4 regions of the Pseudomonas sp. LBUM1678 genome follow, and region 2 is predicted to be linked to each of the others. Evidence: predicted binding sites of a transcription regulator. Region 2 holds the regulator's gene; each other region holds the start of a gene.

What was found. Region 2 encodes sigma-54, which starts transcription at its own class of promoters, with help from an activator protein. Its sites were predicted from a motif close to ANTGGCATNNANNTTGCTNT; they were not measured.
Positions count from the first base shown of each region.
Region 1: the regulator sigma-54 is predicted to act here: its motif matches at 2,074-2,093, upstream of ACA070_RS08940 (circularly permuted type 2 ATP-grasp protein).
Region 3: the regulator sigma-54 is predicted to act here: its motif matches at 1,487-1,506, upstream of glnK (P-II family nitrogen regulator).
Region 4: the regulator sigma-54 is predicted to act here: its motif matches at 1,896-1,915, upstream of ACA070_RS07715 (flagellar basal body rod protein FlgF).

Region 1 is NZ_CP166775.1:1,959,111-1,962,426, forward strand. It holds gene speE (polyamine aminopropyltransferase) at 1-720, shown strand, start outside; gene ACA070_RS08930 (hypothetical protein) at 937-1,170, shown strand; gene ACA070_RS08935 (ribonuclease E inhibitor RraB) at 1,384-1,725, shown strand; gene ACA070_RS08940 (circularly permuted type 2 ATP-grasp protein) at 2,125-3,316, shown strand, end outside.
Region 2 is NZ_CP166775.1:984,808-988,123, reverse strand. It holds gene lptB (LPS export ABC transporter ATP-binding protein) at 1-701, shown strand, start outside; gene ACA070_RS04290 (RNA polymerase factor sigma-54) at 886-2,379, shown strand; gene hpf (ribosome hibernation-promoting factor, HPF/YfiA family) at 2,454-2,762, shown strand; gene ptsN (PTS IIA-like nitrogen regulatory protein PtsN) at 2,775-3,239, shown strand; gene rapZ (RNase adapter RapZ) at 3,242-3,316, shown strand, end outside.
Region 3 is NZ_CP166775.1:6,583,788-6,587,103, reverse strand. It holds gene ACA070_RS30090 (HigA family addiction module antitoxin) at 1-99, shown strand, start outside; gene ACA070_RS30085 (BRO-N domain-containing protein) at 96-623, opposite strand; gene ACA070_RS30080 (accessory factor UbiK family protein) at 1,034-1,294, opposite strand; gene glnK (P-II family nitrogen regulator) at 1,714-2,052, shown strand; gene ACA070_RS30070 (ammonium transporter) at 2,090-3,316, shown strand, end outside.
Region 4 is NZ_CP166775.1:1,711,018-1,714,333, reverse strand. It holds gene flgH (flagellar basal body L-ring protein FlgH) at 1-218, opposite strand, end outside; gene flgG (flagellar basal-body rod protein FlgG) at 270-1,055, opposite strand; gene ACA070_RS07715 (flagellar basal body rod protein FlgF) at 1,101-1,841, opposite strand; gene ACA070_RS07710 (sigma-54-dependent transcriptional regulator) at 2,230-3,316, opposite strand, start outside.

The DNA.
Region 1 (3,316 bases), 970 kb from region 2:
GGCGTGATCCAGACCACCGAAGCCGACGAATTCATCTACCACGAGATGCTCACCCACGTGCCGATCCTGGCGCACGGCACCGCCAAGCGCGTGCTGATCATCGGTGGCGGCGACGGCGGCATGTTGCGTGAAGTGGCCAAGCACCGCAGCGTCGAGCACATCACCATGGTCGAGATCGACGGCACCGTGGTCGAGATGTGCAAGGAATTCCTGCCGAACCACTCCAAGGGTGCGTTCGATGATCCACGCCTGAACCTGGTGATCGACGACGGCATGCGTTTCGTCGCCACCACCACTGAAAAATTCGACGTGATCATTTCCGACTCCACCGACCCGATCGGTCCGGGTGAAGTGCTGTTCTCGGAAAACTTCTACCAGGCCTGCCGTCGCTGCCTGAACGAAGGCGGCATCCTCGTGACCCAGAACGGCACCCCGTTCATGCAGATCGAAGAAGTCAAAACCACTGCAGGTCGCCTGCGCAGCCTGTTCCCGGACTGGCACTTCTATCAGGCCGCCGTACCCACCTACATCGGTGGCTCGATGACTTTTGCCTGGGGCGCGACCAACACCGCCTATCGCAAGTTGTCCCGTGAAACCTTGCAACAGCGCTTCGCCGGCAGCGGCATCATCACCCGCTACTACAACCCGGAAATCCACATCGGCGCCTTCGCCTTGCCGCAATACGTGCTGCAAGCGGTGAACAAGCCAAGCAACGACTAAACTCAAGTTGTATGCACCCCCCTGTAGGAGCTGGCTTGCTAGCGATTGGATCGACGCGGTGTGTCAGACAAGCCGCAGCGTCTGCATCGCTAGCAAGCCAGCTCCTACAGGGACCGTGTTTTTCATGCTGCGGGCGGTAATCCGTGGGAACGATCAGTCAGGCCAAAAGTCCAGATGGTTGTAAGCCCATTTGCGGGTTTGTTCGAGGAGGCACTGATGCAAAAGTGGAAAATCACTTTCGTGGATGATCACGGTGAAACAGTCGATGAAGTCTTCGAGTGCGAGGAATGCCCGGACAACGAGCAAGCCGCCAAACTCATCAAGGACCGGCTCCTTCCTGTCGCCGCCAAACTGGATCTGAATGATCTGGAAGGGCGTACCGCTGATGCGAGCGTCAAAAGTCTCAAGACCCAGAACAGCATACAAATCCTCGGCATCACGCCAATCTGAATATCTCCTGTCTCAATCCTATCCAGGCCTTGGCAGCGCCTCTGTCTTGGGGCTACTCTGCAATCGAGATCAGCGAACGGATCGCTAAGGTCTGGTCTTGTCAGCTACATGCTTGCTTCCCACCGGCAATGTTGTTGCCGCATCGCTCGCACCAATCGGTTGCGAGCGCCGGGAATACGGAAAGTCTATCCATCAATATGAGGGGGACGTTTCATGAGCACAGCCTATCAAGAGGACATCAGCAGCAGCGTACTGCGCCGCATGAAAGAAGGCGGTTTCGACTTTTCACGATTCCATCCCATCGAGTTCTACGCCATTTTCCCGGACGAGGAGCGGGCACGCAGGGCGGCAGGGCAATACAAGGGTGAATCCTTGAACGCACAGATCAGTGTGCGCGATGACGGCGCATGGGCACTGGAACTGAGCAAAGTCATGTACGCCACCTACGATGATATCGGCGATTTCGAGCAGGATTTCGAGGCGGTGGTCGAGCCTCTGGGCGGCATCATCGAAGGATGGGGCGTCAAGCAGGAGGTACGAGGGCTACTCGCATAACCTTATGAACAGTGACAACGCTCAGCAACGGCTGGCCTTAGGGTTGGCCGTTTTCGTTTGTGGCGCTCAGAAAAGCCCCCTCGGCAAAACCCTGAAACAAGAATCCGGCGCAAAAAAAACCGCCTGAGCAGGCGGCTAAAGGGAAGTTCGTTCAGGTTTTGCAGCGGATGCGCGGATTATCCGCACGGCTGACGGGGCAGTGAAATCAACTCTGACTATGCTGGTGATAGGCGACAACGTCGCCTTGCAATGAAGCGGGGGCGATCAGCTTGGGGCGTTTGCTGCACAGGATTGGTGCGGTTCAAACGGCGTCATTATCCAACTGATTGATAACAAAGCGTTTCTGCCGATGGCACGGGCCTTGCGAAGCCTAGATGTCCGGGTGACAAGGAGTACGGCATGATCCGCACCTATTTTGATGAGATGTACGATGCCGGCGGCCAGGTCCGCCCGCATTATCGGGAGTTTGCCCGTTGGCTGGCCGAGACGCCTGACGAGCTCTTGGCACAACGGCGACGTGAGGCCGATCTGTTATTTCATCGCGCCGGGATTACCTTCACGCTCTACGGTGATGAGCAGGGCACAGAGCGCCTGATCCCTTTCGATACCATCCCGCGCAGCATCCCCGCCAGTGAATGGCGGATCGTCGAGCGCGGCTGTATTCAGCGGGTCAAGGCGTTGAACATGTTCCTCGCCGACCTCTACCACGAGCAGCGCATCATCAAGGCCGGCATCATCCCGGCCGAGCAAGTGCTGGCCAACGAGCAATACCAGCTGGCGATGCAAGGGCTCGATCTGCACCGCGATATCTATTCGCACATCTCCGGCGTCGATCTGGTGCGCGATGGCGACGGCACGTACTACGTGCTCGAAGACAACCTTCGTACACCCAGCGGCGTGAGCTACATGCTCGAAGACCGCAAGATGATGATGCGGCTGTTTCCCGAGTTGTTCTCGGCACAGCGCATCGCACCGATCGACCATTATCCGAACCTGCTGCTCGACACCCTGAAAAGCTCCAGCCCGATCGATAACCCGAGCGTGGTGGTGCTGACGCCGGGTCGCTTCAACAGCGCCTTTTTCGAGCATGCCTTCCTGGCGCGTGAAATGGGCGTCGAGCTGGTGGAGGGCGCGGACCTGTTCGTGCGTGACGACAAGGTGTTCATGCGCACCACGGACGGGCCGAAAGCCGTCGACGTGATCTACCGTCGCCTCGACGATGCGTTCCTCGATCCGCTGGCGTTCAACCCGGACTCGATGCTCGGCGTTCCAGGGCTGCTGTCGTCTTATCGCTCCGGCAATGTGGTGCTGGCCAATGCCATCGGCACCGGGGTCGCAGACGACAAGTCGGTGTATCCGTTTGTCACGGACATGATCCGTTTCTACCTGGATGAAGAGCCGATCCTGAAGAACGTGCCGACGTTCCAGTGTCGCAATCCTTCTGAACTGTCCCACGTACTGGCCAATCTTCCAGACCTGGTGGTCAAGGAAACCCAGGGCTCCGGCGGTTACGGAATGCTGGTGGGGCCGGCGGCGACGGCGGCGGAAATCGAGTCGTTCCGCGCGCGGATCAAAGCCAAGCCTCACGCCT
Region 2 (3,316 bases):
TGGCCAAGAGCTATAAGAGCCGCCAGGTCGTGCGTGACGTCAGCCTGTCCATCGACAGCGGTCAGATCGTCGGCCTGCTGGGTCCTAACGGCGCCGGCAAGACCACCTGCTTCTACATGATCGTTGGCCTGGTGCAGGCCGATCAGGGTCGCGTATTGATCGACGACCTGGACGTCAGCCACCAGCCGATGCACGGTCGTGCAAAGGCCGGTATCGGCTATCTTCCGCAAGAAGCGTCGATCTTCCGTAAACTGTCGGTGGCGGACAACATCATGGCCATCCTCGAGACCCGCAAGGAACTCGACAAGGCCGATCGTCGCAAGGAGCTGGAAAGCCTGCTGCAGGAATTCCACATCAGCCACATCCGCGACAACCTCGGCATGAGCCTGTCCGGCGGTGAGCGCCGCCGCGTAGAAATTGCACGGGCACTGGCCACCAACCCGAAATTCATCCTGCTCGACGAACCTTTCGCCGGCGTGGACCCGATTTCGGTGGGCGACATCAAACAGATCATTTACCACCTCAAGGCCAAAGGCATTGGCGTGCTGATCACTGACCACAACGTCCGTGAAACCCTGGACATCTGCGAAACCGCCTACATCGTCAACGATGGCCAGCTGATCGCCGAAGGTGACTCCGCCACCATCCTGGCCAACGAACTGGTCAAGGAAGTGTATCTGGGCCACGAGTTCCGCCTGTAAGCACTAAGGTGTCTGGCTGATTGTCCGGGTGCTTGTCTCGATAAAAAATCAATACTTTTTTATTGTTACGGCGCTCTAGGCAAACGCTGCAGTTTCGGGCATATAATTTGCTTATGTTTGGCGCTCCGGCGCCCTGTAGTGGATGGCGCATGTGCGCCGGCGAATAAGGTGTTAAGCCCCTGCCATGAAACCATCGCTAGTCTTGAGAATGGGCCAGCAGCTGACGATGACACCGCAGCTGCAACAGGCCATCCGCCTGCTCCAATTGTCGACCCTGGACCTGCAACAGGAAATCCAGGAGGCCCTGGAGTCCAATCCGATGCTCGAACGCCAGGAAGAAGGCGACGACTTCGATAACGCCGACCCCTTGGCCGACAAAGCCGAACAGCTCCCCAACGCCGATGTTTCGGAACCCTCCTACCAGGAAACCGCCCCGACGGTGGACAACCTCGAGGAAGGTGACTGGAACGAGCGCATTCCCAACGAACTGCCTGTCGATACCGCGTGGGAAGACGTCTACCAGACCAGCGCCAGCAGCCTGCCGAGCAACGATGACGACGAGTGGGACTTCACCACCCGCACATCGGCCGGCGAAAGCCTGCAAAGCCATTTGCTGTGGCAACTGAACCTGGCACCGATGTCCGACACCGATCGACTGATCGCCGTGACCCTGATCGATTGCATCAACAATCAGGGCTACCTGGACGAAACCCTCGAAGAAATTCTCGAGGCCTTCGATCCGGAACTGGACATCGAGCTGGACGAGATCGAAGCCGTCCTGCACCGCATCCAGCAATTCGAACCTGCCGGCATTGGCGCCCGCAACCTGGGCGAATGCCTGCTGCTGCAACTGCGCCAACTGCCCGCCAAGACACCTTGGCTGGCCGAAGCCAAGCGTCTGGTCGCTGATTACATCGACCTGCTAGGCAGCCGCGACTACAGTCAGCTAATGCGCCGCATGAAGCTCAAGGAAGATGAACTGCGCCAGGTGATCGAGCTGGTGCAGAGCCTCAACCCTCGTCCGGGTTCGCAGATCGAGTCCAGTGAAGCCGAGTACGTTGTTCCTGACGTGATCGTGCGCAAGGACAACGAGCGCTGGCTGGTCGAGCTGAACCAGGAATCGGTGCCACGGCTGCGGGTCAACGCCCAGTACGCCGGCTTTGTGCGCCGCGCCGACACCAGCGCCGACAACACGTTCATGCGCAATCAGTTGCAAGAGGCTCGCTGGTTCATCAAGAGCCTGCAAAGCCGCAACGAAACCCTGATGAAAGTGGCCACCCAGATTGTCGAGCATCAGCGCGGCTTCCTGGAGTACGGCGACGAAGCGATGAAACCGCTGGTGCTGCATGACATCGCCGAAGCAGTGGGGATGCATGAGTCGACGATTTCACGGGTGACCACGCAGAAATTCATGCATACCCCTCGGGGCATATATGAACTGAAATACTTTTTCTCCAGCCACGTCAGCACCTCCGAAGGCGGTGAATGCTCGTCCACAGCGATCCGCGCGATCATCAAAAAACTGGTTGCTGCGGAAAATCAGAAAAAGCCGTTGAGTGACAGCAAGATCGCTGGTTTACTGGAGGCACAAGGCATTCAGGTGGCTCGCCGCACCGTCGCCAAGTACCGCGAATCCCTCGGGATCGCGCCTTCGAGCGAACGCAAGCGGTTGATGTAGAGCCACGCCACAGCGTTCCAGTGGCAGGCATTTCTGCCTGCCGCTTTATGCACTGGCAACGAAGGAGAAGCTGTATGCAAGTCAACATCAGTGGACACCAACTGGAAGTGACCGAACCTCTTCGCACCTACATCGGCGAAAAACTCGAACGATTAGAGAGGCATTTCGACAAGATCACCAACGTGCAGGTCACGATGACGGTCGAAAAGCTCAAGCAGAAAATCGAAGCCACGCTGCATATTCCCGGCAATGAAGTGGTCGCAAACGCGGAGCATACCGATATGTACGCGGCGATCGACGCATTGACCGACAAGCTCGATAAACAACTCAAAAAGCATAAGGAAAAGACCCAGAGCCTCCTCCAGGGCGCGACCGGTCGTTAACACTCCCAACCCATGATCCGACTTGAAAGTATCCTGACCCCCGGCCGTTCCCTCGTGAACGTGCCGGGCGGCAGCAAAAAGAAAGCCCTTGAGCAAATTGCCAACCTAATCCATCGCGAAGTGCCGGATCTGGCCATGCAGGATGTTTTCGAGAGCCTGGTCGCCCGCGAAAAACTCGGCTCTACCGGTTTTGGCAACGGCATCGCCATCCCCCACTGTCGCCTCAAGGGTTGCACCTCACCCATCAGTGCCTTGATGCACCTCGATGCACCCATCGATTTCGACGCCATCGACGGCGCCCCGGTTGACCTGTTGTTCGTTCTGCTGGTCCCGCAAGCCGCCACCGATGCGCACCTGGAGCTACTGCGCCAGATCGCCAGCATGCTCGATCGCAAGGAGGTGCGCGAAAAACTGCGCAGCGCCCCGAGCAATGAAGCCTTGTATCAGGTTGTCCTGGACGAGCAAAACGGTCACTAATCATGCGTTTGATCATTGTCAGCGGCCGTTCCGGCTCAGGTAAAAGTACCGCACTCGATGTTCTCGAGGACAACGGC
Region 3 (3,316 bases), 1.2 Mb from region 2:
CGCCACCTGAACACCACGCCCGAGTTCTGGCTGAACCTGCAGTTGACTTACGATCTGCGTAAAGCCGAAATCGAGCGTGGTTGCGCTTTGGCCACCTAAAGCGATTGCAGCATCCGCGAAGCACGCTTCCACCACGGTGCATTGACCGCACGTTGCGTCCGCTCACCATCCGCAAGCATGTGCGGAACATCCTGCAACCGAATCCACGGCTGGTTATTCCAGTGCAGCAAACTCAGCGACATCTCTGGCCAGTTCAACAGACTCAGGACCGGGCGTTCGCTTGTTGCCGGTTGCTGGGCATCTCTGAGGGCTGGCACCACGTCGTGGGTCAGCCATTCACGCAGGCCCCGGTATTCGGGGCAGTAGTGGTAGACGAGTAGGGCGTAGACGCCGGATTCGCTGATTAGCAGGGTGTTTTCGATGCTGCCGTGGATGAGCATCTGCACAGTTTGTTGTTGGTCAGGGTCGAGTTTTCGGACGGCGCGTTCGTCGAGGAACAGTCGCAATAGGCGGCCTAGATCTCGGGCACTAAACCAGGCTTGGTTTTCCAACAGCAGGGCGTGGAGGTGGAGTTTGTGGCGGGTAAAGACGTTGGGTACCAGATAAGCGTCATCGCTATTCATTAATACAGCTCCTTTTGCTTAAGGGGCTGCCGTCAATCGTCGCCAAACGATTGGGGTGGCAGCTGTACGCGGGTTGGCGAACCGGAGCAAAAGGAACCCGGCAGACCCGAGGGTCTCCCACGCACAGCCGCCATGACTCGAGAGATGGTCGTCGTGCTCCTTAAGCTTCCAGGTCGCCAAACCCAGTGCTGAATATTCAGCTGAGGATGAGCTTAGGAACCTGGGCTTCACGGCGCTATCGGACGGCGGTGGTGATCTTTGTAGGACGTTGCCGAGATTGTGGCGGGGCGGAAGATCAAAAGCTCGCCGCCCTTGGCAACTCCTACAGGTAAATCTGAAGGTCGTTCCGACCTTATCGCGAGCAGGCTCGCTCCTACAGTGGATTGGGCTTCACCGTGGGATCGATGGGGTTACTCGGTGGGCGGACTCAGCTTCGCTTCCAGTTCCGCAACCTTCGCCTCAAGGCTCTCCAACCGTGCCCGAGTACGTGCGAGCACGACCATCTGGCTATCAAACTCTTCCCGGCTCACCAGATCCAGCTTGCTGAAGCCGCTCTGCAGCAGCGCCTTGAACTGGCTTTCAATTTCGCTTTTCGGCAACGGGGTTTCGCCGCTGAAGAGGCGGGAGGCGGTGCCGCTCAGGGCGTCGAGGAAGTCTTTGGGTGCGAGCATGGGAAATGTCCTGTCAACAATGGCGGGCAGTGTATCACGCAGTGTCTATAGTCAATTCCGACCGCAGGGATGCACGCTTTTCGCGCATGTGGATGGACGGCCGCGCACTGTTGTTGTGCGTATCCGCCGGGCCGTTTGGGCGAAGCGGCGGTTGGCAGCGGCCAAGGGATTGAATTCAGTGGGTTTTGGCGAGATGGCAAGCTTTCTGCTTAGTCGGTAGTGACCCATGCACTGATGCAGTCGCTGTGACGAATGCAGTGCGCCAAGCGGAACGGGGGAAGTGTTTCGTGCGGAGTGGTTAGCAGGCGTCGGACGGGCAATCAAAGGCCGACGATGCGTTACAAAGCCAGGCACTGCGCTTAGACTTGAGTCGGGTTTGTTTTCCTGGGGCAAGTCCACCAATTCGGGAGAGAGTTTTCATGAAGCTAGTCACTGCCATCATCAAGCCGTTCAAGTTGGACGACGTGCGCGAGTCGCTGTCCGAGATCGGCGTGCAGGGCATTACCGTTACTGAAGTCAAAGGCTTCGGTCGGCAGAAGGGTCACACCGAGCTGTATCGCGGCGCGGAATATGTGGTCGATTTTCTGCCCAAGGTGAAGATCGATGTCGCCATTGACGACAAGGATCTGGACCGGGTTATCGAGGCGATAACCAAGGCTGCCAACACCGGCAAGATCGGTGACGGCAAGATCTTCGTGGTCAATCTGGAACAGGCGATTCGCATCCGTACCGGCGAAACCGATACCGACGCGATTTAAACGCCGCCACAAACCCAACGCCCCAGGAGAAAACAATATGACTCTGCGTAAATTCGCAGGGCTAGGAGCCCTGTTGTCCCTCGTAATGCCCAGCCTGGCTATGGCGGCAGACGAAGTGGTGGCCCCAGTCCTCAATTCCGGCGATACAGCCTGGATGATGACCTCGACAGCCCTCGTGCTGTTCATGACCATTCCCGGCCTCGCGCTGTTCTACGGCGGCATGGTCCGGTCGAAAAATATTCTTTCCGTGATGATGCAGTGCTTCGCCATTACCGGTCTGATCAGCATTCTGTGGGTCATTTATGGCTACAGCATCGCGTTCGACACCACCGGTATGGAACAGGGCGTCGTCAACTTCAACTCGTTCTTCGGCGGCATGGGCAAGGCATTCCTCGCCGGTGTCACGCCTTCGAGCCTGACCGGTCCTGCGGCGCTGTTCCCTGAGGCGGTGTTCATCACCTTCCAGATGACCTTCGCCATCATCACCCCTGCGCTGATCGTCGGTGCCTTCGCCGAGCGGATGAAGTTCTCCGCCATGCTGATCTTCATGGGCGTGTGGTTCACCCTGGTTTATGCACCAATTGCGCACATGGTCTGGTCCGGCAACGGCGGCCTGATGTGGGACTGGGGCGTGCTCGACTTCGCTGGCGGCACCGTGGTGCACATCAACGCCGGTGTGGCCGGTCTGATTGCCTGCCTGGTACTGGGCAAGCGCAAAGGCTTCCCGACCACTCCGATGGCACCGCATAACCTCGGTTACACCCTGATGGGCGCCGCGATGCTGTGGGTCGGCTGGTTCGGTTTCAACGCCGGTTCCGCCGCTGCGGCCAACGGCACCGCCGGCATGGCGATGCTGGTGACCCAGATCGCCACCGCCGCCGCTGCACTGGGCTGGATGTTCGCTGAGTGGATCACTCACGGCAAACCAAGTGCACTGGGTATCGCTTCGGGTGTTGTGGCCGGTCTGGTTGCCATCACCCCGGCCGCTGGCACCGTGGGCCCGATGGGCGCGCTGGTCATCGGCCTGGCAGCGGGCGTGGTGTGCTTCTTCTGCGCCACTACCCTGAAACGCAAACTCGGCTATGACGATTCCCTGGACGCCTTCGGTGTGCACGGTATCGGCGGTATCCTCGGCGCGATCCTGACCGGTGTGTTTGCTGCACCTTCCCTGGGTGGCTTCGGCACCGTCACCGACATCGCCGCTCAAGTCTGGATTCAGTGCAAAGGTGTGGGCTTCACGGTGATCTACACCGCGATCGTCACC
Region 4 (3,316 bases), 730 kb from region 2:
ATGGTGATGATGTCACCAACCCGGAACGCCTTGCGGTCGCTGTACAGGTTCTGTTCAAAACCGGCCTGGTAGATCGAGCCGTTATTGGCGGCAGCCGGCAACGGCGTGCGCGGCAACACCGGGGCGTAGTAAGGGTCATTGGGCTTGGGCGGCGGAGCGACGCAGCCCGCGAGCACGACGACCCCACTCAGTGCCAGAACAGATACAAAGCGATTCATGACCCTACCTCACGGTGTTGCAGGCGACCTCATGGTCGCCTCATAGACTGATTACAGATTCTGCGTTACGAACGAGAGCATCTGGTCGGCGGTAGAGATCACCTTGGAGTTCATCTCGTAGGCGCGCTGAGTGGTGATCATGTTGACCATCTCTTCAACGGTGCTGACGTTGGACGTTTCCAGGGTGTTCTGCAGCGTGGTACCGAAACCGTTCAGGCCCGGCGTGCCGATTTGCGGCGCGCCGCTGGCAGCGGTTTCCAGGAACAGGTTGTTACCCACGGCTTGCAGACCGGCCGGGTTGATGAAGTCGGCGGTTTGCAGGTTGCCGATCACCTGGTTGGCCGGGTTACCCGGAACGGTGATGGACACAGTGCCGTCGCGACCGACCGTGAAGGTCTGCGCGTCGTTGGGAATGACGATGGCCGGTTCCAGGGCGAAGCCGCTGGCGTTGACGATCTGACCGTTGGAGTCGAGGTGGAACGTACCGTCGCGGGTATAAGACGTGGTGCCGTCCGGTTGCAGGATCTGGAAGAAACCGCGACCGTCGACGGCCAGGTCGAGTGGCTGCTCGGTGGTTTGCAGGCTGCCGGCGGTGAAGTTTTTCTGGGTGCCGACGATGCGCACACCGGTACCCACTTGCAGACCCGACGGCAGTTCGCTGTCCTGGGTCGACTGGGCGCCTGGCTGGCGTTTGATCTGATAGAGCAAGTCCTGGAACTCGGCGCGGTCACGTTTGAAACCCGTGGTCGACACGTTGGCCAGGTTGTTGGAAATGGTCGTCAGGTTAGTGTCCTGGGCGGACAGACCTGTTTTGGCAACCCATAGAGCCGGAAGCATTCGATTCTCCTCGTGCGCCTGTTTTACGGCGCGACGTTCTGATAATTAGCTGATCTGCAAGACCCGAGCCATGGCCTGGTCATCGTCTTTAGCGGTGTTCATCATCTTGATGTGCAGCTCGAACTGCTTCGACAAGGCCAACACCGAGGTCATCTCTTCCACGGCGTTGACGTTGCTCGACTCGAGGAACCCGGACACCAGCTTGACGCCCGCATCGGCTTGCGCCGGCTTGCCGTCCTTGGTGTGGATCGAACCGTCCAGGCCTTTGGTCATGTTCTTCAGGTCAGGGTTGACCAGTTTGATGCGGTCGACTTCAGCCATCACGCGCGGGCCTTCGCCCATCGCACGGATGCTGATGGTGCCGTCTTCGCCCACTTCGATTTGCTGCTCGGGCGGCACGGCGATCGGTCCGCCATTGCCCATCACCGGCATACCGTTGCCGGCCCGCAGCACGCCCAGGGCGTCCACGTTCAGGCTGCCGGTGCGCACGTAGCTTTCAGCGCCATCGGGGGTTTGCACGGCGATCCAGCCATTGCCTTGCACCGCGACGTCGAGGTCGCGACCGGTTTGAACCAGCGAACCGGGAGAGAAGTCGGTGGCCGGACGCTCGGTCATGGCAAACGCACGCGCCGGAAAGCTGTCACCAAACACCGGCATCGAACGGGCCTGTTCCAGGTCCTTCTGAAAACCGTTGGTGGAGATGTTTGCCAGGTTGTTGGCATGAGCCTTCTGCGCCAGTGCATTCTGGCTGGCGCCGGTCATTGCCACATAAAGGTACTTATCCACACTCTTTCCTCTGCATGCCGGACGTTTGCCGCCCACCGCTGTACTGCTGAGCGATAAGCAATTTGCAGACCAACTTTCTTTTGACGGCGCGAGGCCCGGCAAACAAAGGACTTGAGGGGTTTTGCGGGGATTGAGGGGTTTTGCGGGGATTGAGGGAAATGTATCGAAGACGAAAAACCGGCGGTGTTATGCCGCTAACGGCAAGTGTCGACCTCTTGCGCTCAACGAAACCCTTGTAGCAGCTGTCGAGCACCGCGAGGCAGCGTTCGGCGGCGCAGCCGTCGTAAAACCAGACATCGCGGTGTATCAGGAAAACCTTGCATGCCGGGTTTACGACGGCTTCGCCGCCGAACGCTGCCTCGCTGTGCTCGACAGCTGCTACGGGGACCTAGGTATTGCCGGGTTCTTTGCCGACTTCGTACTCACGCAATTTATTGGCAATGGTCGTATGGGAAACCCCCAGGCGCTTGCCCAGCTGCCGACTGCTCGGATGTTCGGAATACAAACGCTCAAGCACCGCTTTCTCAAAGCGCCCGACAATCGCATCCAGCCCGCCCTCAAGGGAGAAGTCGCCAAGCGGCTGACGCACGCCGTAATCCGGCAAGCGAATGTGCTCGGCCTTCACGGTCCCGCCCTCGCACAGGGAAACCGCCTGGAACAGCACGTTCTCCAACTGCCGGACATTGCCCGGCCAGTGGTAATGACTCAGCCGCTCCATCGCCGCCGGCGCCAGTTTCGGCAGCGGGCAACCGATCTGCCGGCTGGCCTGATCGAGGAAGTGTTCCACTAGCGGCGTCAAACCGTCGAGGCATTCACGCAGCGGCGGGATGTGTAGCGAAAGCACGTTCAAGCGGTGATACAAATCCTGGCGAAACTCACCGCGCGCGCACAACTCGGACAAGTCCACTTGCGTCGCGCAGATCACTCGCACATCCAGATAAACCTCTTCATCACTGCCTACACGGCGGAAGCAACCGTCCTGCAGGAAGCGCAGCAATTTCACCTGCAAGCGCGGGCTCATTTCCCCGACGCCATCGAGAAACAGCGTACCGCCCGCCGTCAGCTCCAGCAGCCCGAGCTTGCCTTCGGCCCGCGCCCCTTCGAAAGCACCGGGTCCGTAACCGAACAACTCGGTCTCAGCCATCGATTCCGGCAGCCCGGCGCAGTTCAGTGCCATCAACGGTGATTGACCGCGAGGGCTCGCCAGGTGGCAGGCACGCGCCAACAACTCTTTGCCGGTGCCGGTTTCGCCTTCTATCAATAGCGGCGCATCCAGCGGCGCCATGCGTCGGGCTTCGCGCACCACCGCGGCCATGACCTTGGAGCTCTGGAAGATGCTGTCGAACCCGCGCAGTTCCTGCTTGCGCACGTTATAGATACGCTCACCCACCCGATCAGCCCGGTGCAACGTCAAAACCGCGCCCGCCATCGCTTCGCTGTCGTCATGCTCTGATTGCAGCGGCGCGATGTCGGCG